Regions from separate parts of the Paenibacillus physcomitrellae genome, predicted to be linked through region 3. Evidence: a T-box and tRNA genes for the amino acid it is inferred to sense, from the RefSeq annotation. Region 3 holds a T-box; the other regions hold tRNA genes.
What was found. A T-box is a leader RNA that pairs with one kind of tRNA and senses whether it is charged. The one in region 3 lies ahead of CBE73_RS08925 (valine--tRNA ligase), so its partner is inferred to be a tRNA-Val.
Positions count from the first base shown of each region.

Region 1: it has a tRNA-Val gene. The T-box ahead of CBE73_RS08925 (valine--tRNA ligase) is inferred to sense a tRNA for this amino acid. The anticodon was not compared.
Region 2: it has a tRNA-Val gene. The T-box ahead of CBE73_RS08925 (valine--tRNA ligase) is inferred to sense a tRNA for this amino acid. The anticodon was not compared.

Region 1 is NZ_CP022584.1:2,955,135-2,958,399, forward strand. It holds gene CBE73_RS13390 (PucR family transcriptional regulator) at 1-992, opposite strand, end outside; tRNA gene CBE73_RS13395 (tRNA-Lys) at 1,334-1,406, opposite strand; tRNA gene CBE73_RS13400 (tRNA-Tyr) at 1,414-1,499, opposite strand; tRNA gene CBE73_RS13405 (tRNA-Thr) at 1,508-1,583, opposite strand; tRNA gene CBE73_RS13410 (tRNA-Phe) at 1,601-1,676, opposite strand; tRNA gene CBE73_RS13415 (tRNA-Asp) at 1,755-1,831, opposite strand; tRNA gene CBE73_RS13420 (tRNA-Thr) at 1,845-1,920, opposite strand; tRNA gene CBE73_RS13425 (tRNA-Val) at 1,926-2,001, opposite strand; tRNA gene CBE73_RS13430 (tRNA-Met) at 2,020-2,096, opposite strand; tRNA gene CBE73_RS13435 (tRNA-Ser) at 2,128-2,219, opposite strand; rRNA gene CBE73_RS13440 (23S ribosomal RNA) at 2,287-3,265, opposite strand, start outside.
Region 2 is NZ_CP022584.1:2,500,790-2,504,054, reverse strand. It holds rRNA gene CBE73_RS11425 (23S ribosomal RNA) at 1-1,243, shown strand, start outside; rRNA gene rrf (5S ribosomal RNA) at 1,306-1,422, shown strand; tRNA gene CBE73_RS11415 (tRNA-Asn) at 1,439-1,514, shown strand; tRNA gene CBE73_RS11410 (tRNA-Thr) at 1,518-1,593, shown strand; tRNA gene CBE73_RS11405 (tRNA-Glu) at 1,607-1,681, shown strand; tRNA gene CBE73_RS11400 (tRNA-Val) at 1,689-1,764, shown strand; tRNA gene CBE73_RS11395 (tRNA-Gln) at 1,806-1,880, shown strand; tRNA gene CBE73_RS11390 (tRNA-Lys) at 1,886-1,958, shown strand; tRNA gene CBE73_RS11385 (tRNA-Leu) at 2,960-3,043, shown strand; tRNA gene CBE73_RS11380 (tRNA-Gly) at 3,049-3,123, shown strand; tRNA gene CBE73_RS11375 (tRNA-Arg) at 3,129-3,205, shown strand; tRNA gene CBE73_RS11370 (tRNA-Pro) at 3,228-3,265, shown strand, end outside.
Region 3 is NZ_CP022584.1:1,966,624-1,969,888, forward strand. It holds gene CBE73_RS08925 (valine--tRNA ligase) at 1-1,882, opposite strand, end outside; T-box leader at 1,948-2,243, opposite strand; gene CBE73_RS21905 (LysM peptidoglycan-binding domain-containing protein) at 2,318-3,265, opposite strand, start outside.

The DNA.
Region 1 (3,265 bases), 990 kb from region 3:
TATAAAAGTGTGTTTCGGTGAATATAAAGCCGCTTAGCCGTCTCACTTACATTACAATCCAATTGGAAAAAAGTTTCGAGCGTCGACAGCGTCTCCGGATCGTTAAAGATCCCCATCGCAATGTCCGTACGGGCCATAAACTGCTTGCGTTGCTTATCTGGAATGCTGTAAACCAGACGTTCCAGATGAAAAGTCCATGGCAGATGGATCTGCTCAGATACATGAAATATTTTTCCCAGAATCAAGGTCTCGCGGAGCAGTTCGGTGACTTCCACCAGACTCTGTTCAGGTATAACCGGCTGGGCCACGGAGATATGAAAGTTGCCGACCCACTCATTGGCAATCAGCTCATAAACCCCCTGCCCAAGATCGTCCAACATCGCACGTTCCGCCTCACGGCTTTCTTCGCTGACTTGACGCAGGTCCTCAAGCTGGCTTTCACCAACCAGAATCAGCCACTCCTGTTCTTCGACCGGAATGAGAAGCAAATCCGAACCAAAATAACTTTTCAGCAGCTTGTTCAGCTTCTGATACTGCATATGTGGTTTCGTCCGGCTCTCACTGCTTAACAGAAACGGAACACTGGATTCGGATAACCGCTTTTTCAAAACAAACCGCTCCGGAATCATTTGCTGAGGAATTTCTTCTTTTAACTGGGCGCGAAGCCAGGCACCAAGTTCCAGTACAGCCGCTTCCTCATTATCTTTATCACCCTGTGACGGGCGGATCTGATTAGCTGCCGTCTGCAGAAGCAATTCAATCAGCTGACTTTCCGAGTCCTGAAGACTCACCGGCTCAATCTCCCATACGTTTACATACTCTTCACTGAAAGCCCACGGCCAGCAGCGCACTCCATCTATCACCAGAGGAACCCCAATCTGCCGGCTTTCATTTCCTCCAAGCTCCAACCATTTGTGCAAGGGGATTGAGTTTTCGATTAGAGGAGCGTCGATGATCTGTTCAATTCTGTGTCTTAAATCAATCATGTTCATATCGGAATCTCTCCCAGCCTGAATCATTAATCTAAGTTGCGTTTAGTCTTCGACTTAAATACTAGAGCTAGCTTAAACCTTAAACCTTAAACCTTAAACCTTAAACCTTAAACCTTAAACCTTAAACCTTAAATCGATTGTATCACATGGATATGCCAGCTTCCTATTTCGGTCATGCTTTTAATACAAAACCATAGGAACGAACCGAACTGAAGCTTCATTAAAGAGTTCCAAGATAGAGTACGTCTGCTATTCTGTTCCATACACCAGCCACTTACCGGCATTATCGGAAAATAACAAAAGACCGTTAACATATAGTTAACGGTCTTTTGTACAGCGGATGAGCCATGAAGGACTCGAACCTTCGACACCCTGATTAAAAGTCAGGTGCTCTACCAACTGAGCTAATGGCTCTTAAAACTGGTGGAGGCTGATGGATTCGAACCACCGAACCCGTAAGGGAGCAGATTTACAGTCTGATGCGTTTGGCCACTTCGCTAAGCCTCCACAATAAATGGTGCCGTCGAGAGGACTTGAACCCCCAACCTACTGATTACAAGTCAGTTGCTCTACCAGTTGAGCTACAACGGCATATTCAGTTTTAGAAATGGTGGCTCGGGACGGAATCGAACCGCCGACACGAGGATTTTCAGTCCTCTGCTCTACCGACTGAGCTACCGAGCCACGGATTTGGTCAAAAAAATAAAGTGGTGGAGTTTGTATCCTTCCCACTTCACTGTGGAACTATACAATTCATAATAATGGCGGAACCGACGGGATTCGAACCCGCGGTCTCCTGCGTGACAGGCAGGCATGTTAGGCCTCTACACCACGGTTCCGCAATATTATTTCTGGTGCCGGCGAGAGGACTTGAACCCCCAACCTACTGATTACAAGTCAGTTGCTCTACCAGTTGAGCTACACCGGCGTATATGGTGGAGGCTGAGGGGATCGAACCCCCGACCCTCTGCTTGTAAGGCAGATGCTCTCCCAGCTGAGCTAAGCCTCCATATACAAATATTAAAATTGGTAGCGGCGGAGGGGATCGAACCCCCGACCTCACGGGTATGAACCGTACGCTCTAGCCAGCTGAGCTACACCGCCATATTAATGAACCATCTGAATGCTTGTACAATGGCGGAGAGAGAGGGATTCGAACCCTCGCACCACTTACGCAGTCTAACCCCTTAGCAGAGGGTCCCCTTATAGCCACTTGGGTATCTCTCCAAAAGTCAGCATTCAAGATTGATCCTTGAAAACTGGATACGAAACAATCAATTGCGATTAGATCTATTTGGATAAGCCCTCGACCGATTAGTACTGGTCAGCTCCATGCATTGCTGCACTTCCACCCCCAGCCTATCTACCTCGTCGTCTTCAAGGGGTCTTACTAAATTGGGAAATCTCATCGTGAGGGAGGCTTCACGCTTAGATGCTTTCAGCGCTTATCCCTTCCGCACTTAGCTACCCAGCTGTGCTCCTGGCGGAACAACTGGTGCACCAGCGGTGCGTCCATCCCGGTCCTCTCGTACTAAGGACAGCTCCTCTCAAATTTCCTACGCCCACGACAGATAGGGACCGAACTGTCTCACGACGTTCTGAACCCAGCTCGCGTACCGCTTTAATGGGCGAACAGCCCAACCCTTGGGACCTACTGCAGCCCCAGGATGCGATGAGCCGACATCGAGGTGCCAAACCTCCCCGTCGATGTGGACTCTTGGCGGAGATAAGCCTGTTATCCCCAGGGTAGCTTTTATCCGTTGAGCGATGGCCCTTCCATGCGGTACCACCGGATCACTAAGCCCGACTTTCGTCCCTGCTCGACTTGTCAGTCTCGCAGTCAAGCTCCCTTTTGCCTTTGCACTCTTCGAATGATTTCCAACCATTCTGAGGGAACCTTGGGGCGCCTCCGTTACTCTTTAGGAGGCGACCGCCCCAGTCAAACTGCCCACCTGACACTGTCCCCATGCCCGATCAGGGCACCAGGTTAGAACTCCGATACGATCAGGGTGGTATCCCAACGGCGCCTCCAAGGAAGCTGGCGCTCCCTCTTCCTAGGCTCCCACCTATCCTGTACAAATCGTATCAAAGTCCAATATCAAGCTGCAGTAAAGCTCCAGGGGGTCTTTCCGTCTTGTCGCGGGTAACCTGCATCTTCACAGGTATTACAATTTCATCGGATCGGCCGTTGAGACAGCGCCCAAGTCGTTACGCCATTCGTGCGGGTCAGAATTTACCTGACAAGGAATTTCGCTACCTTAGGACCGTTATAG
Region 2 (3,265 bases), 530 kb from region 3:
TTCTAAGGCGCGCGGAAGAACTCTCGTTAAGGAACTCGGCAAAATGACCCCGTAACTTCGGGAGAAGGGGTGCCTCGGTAGGGTGAATAGCCCGAGGGGGCCGCAGTGAAAAGGCCCAAGCGACTGTTTAGCAAAAACACAGGTCTGTGCGAAGCCGTAAGGCGAAGTATACGGGCTGACGCCTGCCCGGTGCTGGAAGGTTAAGGGGAGTGGTTAGGGGTAACCCGAAGCTATGAACTGAAGCCCCAGTAAACGGCGGCCGTAACTATAACGGTCCTAAGGTAGCGAAATTCCTTGTCAGGTAAATTCTGACCCGCACGAATGGCGTAACGACTTGGGCGCTGTCTCAACGAGAGATCCGGTGAAATTTTAATACCTGTGAAGATGCAGGTTACCCGCGACAAGACGGAAAGACCCCATGGAGCTTTACTGCAGCTTGATATTGGACTTTGATACGATTTGTACAGGATAGGTGGGAGCCTAGGAAGAGGGAGCGCAAGCTTCCTTGGAGGCGCCGTTGGGATACCACCCTGATCGTATCGGAGTTCTAACCTGGTGCCCTGATCGGGCATGGGGACAGTGTCAGGTGGGCAGTTTGACTGGGGCGGTCGCCTCCTAAAGAGTAACGGAGGCGCCCCAAGGTTCCCTCAGAATGGTTGGAAATCATTCGAAGAGTGCAAAGGCAAAAGGGAGCTTGACTGCGAGACTGACAAGTCGAGCAGGGACGAAAGTCGGGCTTAGTGATCCGGTGGTACCGCATGGAAGGGCCATCGCTCAACGGATAAAAGCTACCCTGGGGATAACAGGCTTATCTCCCCCAAGAGTCCACATCGACGGGGAGGTTTGGCACCTCGATGTCGGCTCATCGCATCCTGGGGCTGAAGTAGGTCCCAAGGGTTGGGCTGTTCGCCCATTAAAGCGGTACGCGAGCTGGGTTCAGAACGTCGTGAGACAGTTCGGTCCCTATCTGTCGTGGGCGTAGGAAATTTGAGAGGAGCTGTCCTTAGTACGAGAGGACCGGGATGGACGCACCGCTGGTGCACCAGTTGTTCCGCCAGGAGCACAGCTGGGTAGCTAAGTGCGGAAGGGATAAGCGCTGAAAGCATCTAAGCGTGAAGCCCCCCTCAAGATGAGATTTCCCAACTAGTAAGACCCCTTGAAGACGACGAGGTAGATAGGCTGGGGGTGGAAGTGCAGCAATGCATGGAGCTGACCAGTACTAATCGGTCGAGGGCTTATCCAAATAGATCTAATCGCAATTGATTGTTTCGTATCCAGTTTTCAAGTGATCAAACACTTGAATCGTTTGGTGGCGATGGCGGAGGGGTTCCACACGTACCCATCCCGAACACGACCGTTAAGCCCTCCAGCGCCGATGGTACTTGGACCGCAGGGTCCTGGGAGAGTAGGACGCCGCCAAGCGAAACTTATTACATATTCCCTGATAGCTCAGTTGGTAGAGCACTCGACTGTTAATCGAGTTGTCACAGGTTCGAGTCCTGTTCGGGGAGCCATATGCTCTCATAGCTCAGTAGGTAGAGTGCATCCATGGTAAGGATGAGGTCACCGGTTCGATCCCGGTTGAGAGCTCCATTCAATTTTACAAGGCCCGTTGGTCAAGGGGTTAAGACACCTCCCTTTCACGGAGGTAACAGGGGTTCGAATCCCCTACGGGTCACCATATTTTCGGAGGCTTAGCTCAGCTGGGAGAGCATCTGCCTTACAAGCAGAGGGTCGGGGGTTCGATCCCCTCAGCCTCCACCATATTTTTAATAATAATTGGACAAGTTACATAGCTTTAATGTTGGGGATTAGCCAAGCGGTAAGGCAACGGACTTTGACTCCGTCATGCATAGGTTCGAATCCTATATCCCCAGCCATTTACGAGCCATTAGCTCAGTTGGTAGAGCACCTGACTTTTAATCAGGGTGTCGAAGGTTCGAGTCCTTCATGGCTCACTTTTATTTCATCGAAACATGTTCTCGCTAGAAGCGAAGAAGATGTTTTTTTATTTGAGTTTTTTTATTTACTGACCGCTTTCCGGTAACGGAGAGTGTTTTTTTTATTAATAAAAGAAGCTAGAACATGACCCTGGTTCCCAAAATCCAGGCAGTCGAAAACAATTAGTTAGGACATGATGATATAGGCCACGAAAGGCAACGTTATTGTTTGTGTAGTTATTTGTATTGTTAGTTGTAATTGGAGACGGATATAACTTTAGTTAAAGGCCCTGTAGCCTTCAATATAAGCTGATTTGGCTCGGAAGAGGGAAGAAGGAAGGATGGAAGAGAGGAACGGCTGAAAGGCTCACAGGCCAAGCCAGGGCTTACTGGAGCCAACAAGGCAGGAGGAATCCATAGAGGTCAGTATCTTTGTCGCTAAAGTATCTCTGTTTGCTAAAGAATCCCACCCATCAAAGAATCTCCTTCTCTAAAGAAATGTAGCGCTGTGGAGATTTGAACCTTGCGTAAGGCTGCAGCACTCTTTAAAGGGGGGAGGTTATGTATCTGCAGATCTTTAAACGGGCTGTAAGAGGCAGCTGGAGGAGTGCAGTGTCAAAGCAGTAAAATGCAGTCTCAAGGAAGTAGAATGCGTCTTAAAGAAGTAGAATGCAGCCTCAAAGCCATCTGCACGATCTTAGAACGATTGCGGAGTAGAGATCACGCTTTACTGAAACGTCCTAAACAGAGAGGATGGTCAGACTTTATACAGATGATAGAACTCCAGAATTGAACGCAGGTTCGCTAAGCAGACAGTCAATAATTTATCCATTTAAGGCCCTTAAATAAAGGGATAAATACATGCAAAAAAACTTTTTTAATTTTTTTTGGAGAAATGCTTGACTCTAATTAACTTGGTATGGTAAGATCATTCTTGTCGCTAACGAGATAAGTTAAATGAAAAAACAACGAAATCGAAGTTAGTATATAAGCCTTTAACTAAGGTTAAGGCCTAATGTGCGCGTGTGGCGGAATTGGCAGACGCACTAGACTTAGGATCTAGCGTCTTTGACGTGGGGGTTCAAGTCCCTCCACGCGCACCATATATGCGGACGTGGCTCAGCGGTAGAGCATCGCCTTGCCAAGGCGAGGGTCGCGGGTTCGATTCCCGTCGTCCGCTCCATATGTGCGCCCTTAGCTCAGCTGGATAGAGCGTTTGACTACGAATCAAAAGGTCAGGAGTTCGAATCTCTTAGGGCGCGCCACTTATGAACTTATTGTTTTTGTCGGGATGTAGCTCAGCTTGGTAGAGCACCTGGTTTGGG
Region 3 (3,265 bases):
TCTCGTTAAAGCGGTGCAGAATCCAGCGGTCAGCCGTGCTGAGTTCGCCGGTAATATCGATTTGCTCGGCGGTCACGCCTTCCAGGTTCATCAGCGCGAAGCGGGATGCGTTCCAGATCTTGTTGGCGAAGTTGCGGGCCTGCTCTACGCGCTCCCAGCGGAAACGCAGATCCTGGCCAGGCGTACTGCTTGTAGAGATCATATAACGCATGGCGTCCGTGCCGTATTTCTCGATGACTTCAAGCGGATCTACGCCGTTGCCGAGCGATTTGGACATTTTGCGTCCTTCGCTGTCGCGAACGAGACCGTGCATCAGAACGTCTTTAAACGGCATTTTTCCAGTGAATTCGATGCCTTGGAAGATCATCCGGGCTACCCAGAAATAAATGATGTCGTAGCCGGTAACAAGCACGTTCGTCGGATAATAACGTTTGAAATCTTCGTTATCCTCATCCGGCCAGCCAAGCGTGGAGAACGGCCAAAGCGCAGAACTGAACCACGTATCCAGCACGTCTTCGTCCTGACGGATGTCGTCGGTGCCCAGTTTGGCGCGAGCTTCCGCTTCGTCCTTAGCCACTACAAATTCGCCGGTTTCGTTAGAATACCACGCCGGGATACGATGTCCCCACCACAGCTGGCGGGAAATACACCAGTCGCGGACATTTTCAATCCAGTTCAGATAAGTTCTTTCAAACCGTTCAGGCACAAAGTTGACGCCTTCGCCGGCTTTCTGGGCGTTGATGGCGGCTTCAGCCAGCGGCTGCATCGCCACGAACCATTGCGTGGACAAATAAGGCTCAACAACGGCGCCGGAGCGTTCGCTGTGGCCGACCTGGTGCACATGCTCCTCAATGCGGATCAGAACGCCTTGTTCCTTCAGGTCATTGACGATTTGCTTGCGCGCAACAGCACGGTCCAGCCCTTGGTATCTGCCGGCTTCTTCGTTCATCGTGCCGGATTCGTCCATGACGATGATTTGCGGCAGATTGTGGCGCAGGCCGACTTCAAAGTCGTTCGGATCGTGCGCAGGCGTAATTTTTACCGCTCCGCTGCCGAAGTCTTTCTCTACGTATTCGTCAGCAATAATCGGAATTTCGCGGCCAATGATCGGCAAAACCAGCGTTTTGCCAATCATGTCCTTGTAGCGTTCGTCTTCCGGATGTACAGCTACGGCTGTATCACCCAGCATCGTCTCCGGTCGGGTAGTAGCTACAGTAATAGAGCCGCTGCCGTCTTTAAGCGGATATTGCAGGTGGTACAAGGCACCGGTTACTTCTTTATATTCAACCTCAATATCGGACAACGCCGTACGCGCCGCCGGGTCCCAGTTGATGATCTTTTTGCCGCGGTAAATCAGGCCCTTCTCATACAGCTTAACGAATACTTCGCGTACCGCAGCCGACAAGCCTTCATCCAGCGTGAAACGCTCGCGTGAATAGTCCAGGGAGAAGCCCATTTTAGCCCACTGCTCATGAATGGTTTCAGCGTATTGGTCTTTCCATTCCCATACTTTCTCCAGGAATTTCTCGCGTCCCAGATCATAGCGGGATACGCCCTGTTCACGCAGCTTCTGCTCTACTTTGGTTTGAGTTGCAATACCTGCATGGTCGGAGCCCGGAAGCCACAAAGCATCATAACCCTGCATGCGTTTGGTGCGAACCAGAATATCCTGCAGTGTAAAATCCAGCGCATGGCCGATATGCAGCATACCCGTCACGTTTGGCGGGGGAATAACGATCGTGTACGGCTCAGCGTCCATACGCTGACCTGCTTTAAAAAATTCATTGTCCATCCAGTAGCGGTACCATTTCTGCTCCGCCGCTTTCGGCTCATAAGTTGTCGGCATTTCCGCCGAGGCTGGTGTTTTTTGTTCCTCAGTCATGTTTGGATTACCCTCCTAGAATGTTTCGAAGATAATGTTGTAGAAATACAAAAAAGCCTTTCGTCTCAAAGGACGAAAGGCTTGATCTCTCGCGGTACCACCTTTGTTTCGATTGAATAGGCAAACGGCCATGCTTTAAGTTTCAACCGAGGTTAAGACAAAGCAGAATCCGGCAGATTCAAACGACACTTCAGCGCAGGTTAACGGATGCGAGCCGGCCTGATCTAACCCTGACGTGGTCAGGACTTCAAACAGGCAACTAACGGGCGACTTCGGCCAGCTGTGTCCTGCGGAATCTCACAGCAAACAATTCCGCTCTCTGAAAGGCATACCGTCTACTATTCCCGGTCATCGTCTTTGACTATAGTCCATCATAACTTTCTTGTTCCCTATAGTCAATGCCGAGACGCGGAAACCTGACAAGATTTGCGGATATCAAGGCAGATATAACACTTGGCCTTCCTCAATCGTTTGTTCCGACAGCCGGTTGTGAAGCAGCAGCTCCCGAGCGCTCATACTGTAACGATCGGCAATTTCGTCGATGGTCTCTTCTCGCTGAACAATGACCATCCGTACCTTCCTGAAAGGAGTCTCCTCGTTCAGATTAGAGATAAAGGCCTGTTTCCACTGCCGTTCCTCCCGTTCAGCCTGCAGCGATTCCGGTGAAGGCTCCTCGGGTACAAGGATCTCCGTTTCTTCCGAAACGGTTGGTGCCTTGGAGGAATTCAGCAGCTGGCTGAAGCCGAAATGGCCCTCCTTCTCCGGAATAGTCTTGTTCTTGGTGCCGAGTGCAATCTTCAGCTCCTGAGGTTTCTCCTCCAATTGATCAATCTCTGATTCCGGCAGCTGGCTATTCTCCGGTCCCGGAGCATTCTCAATCGCCGAATTCTCTTCGGCAGGAACCTGATTGTCGGGAGCTGGTTGCTTCTCGGATTCCTCTGAGGCAGCCGGTGCCTGTTCCTCATGCCGGGTTTCTTCAGCCTGTACCGGCTCCGAGTCGGCTATGTTGGAGAAAGCCGATTGTACAGCCGTCTCTGCCTGCTGGCTGCTGATGTTCCAAACCTGAACCTCCGCTTGTTCACGCGGCACAGCTTCATCCGCGGACGAGAAAGCCGGAGCCTGGGTCTCCGATGCTTGACCGTCTTCAAAACTAAACCATGTGTCAGAGGCAGTCTGCTGCTCTTCTGTCCGCTGCAGCTCAGGAGTAGCTAACGAAGCAAAGCTGTTGCCTGGCAGGCCGGCCTCTTCCTCTCTGGCCGGGATGGACGAAACAACTCCGAAACCTGGGTTCAGATTCTCATGATCGGTTTGAGCAAACTGATTGGCCGTATCATCTTGTCCGAAACGCTCAGATTCCTGACTGCCGGCCGCAAACCAAGATTC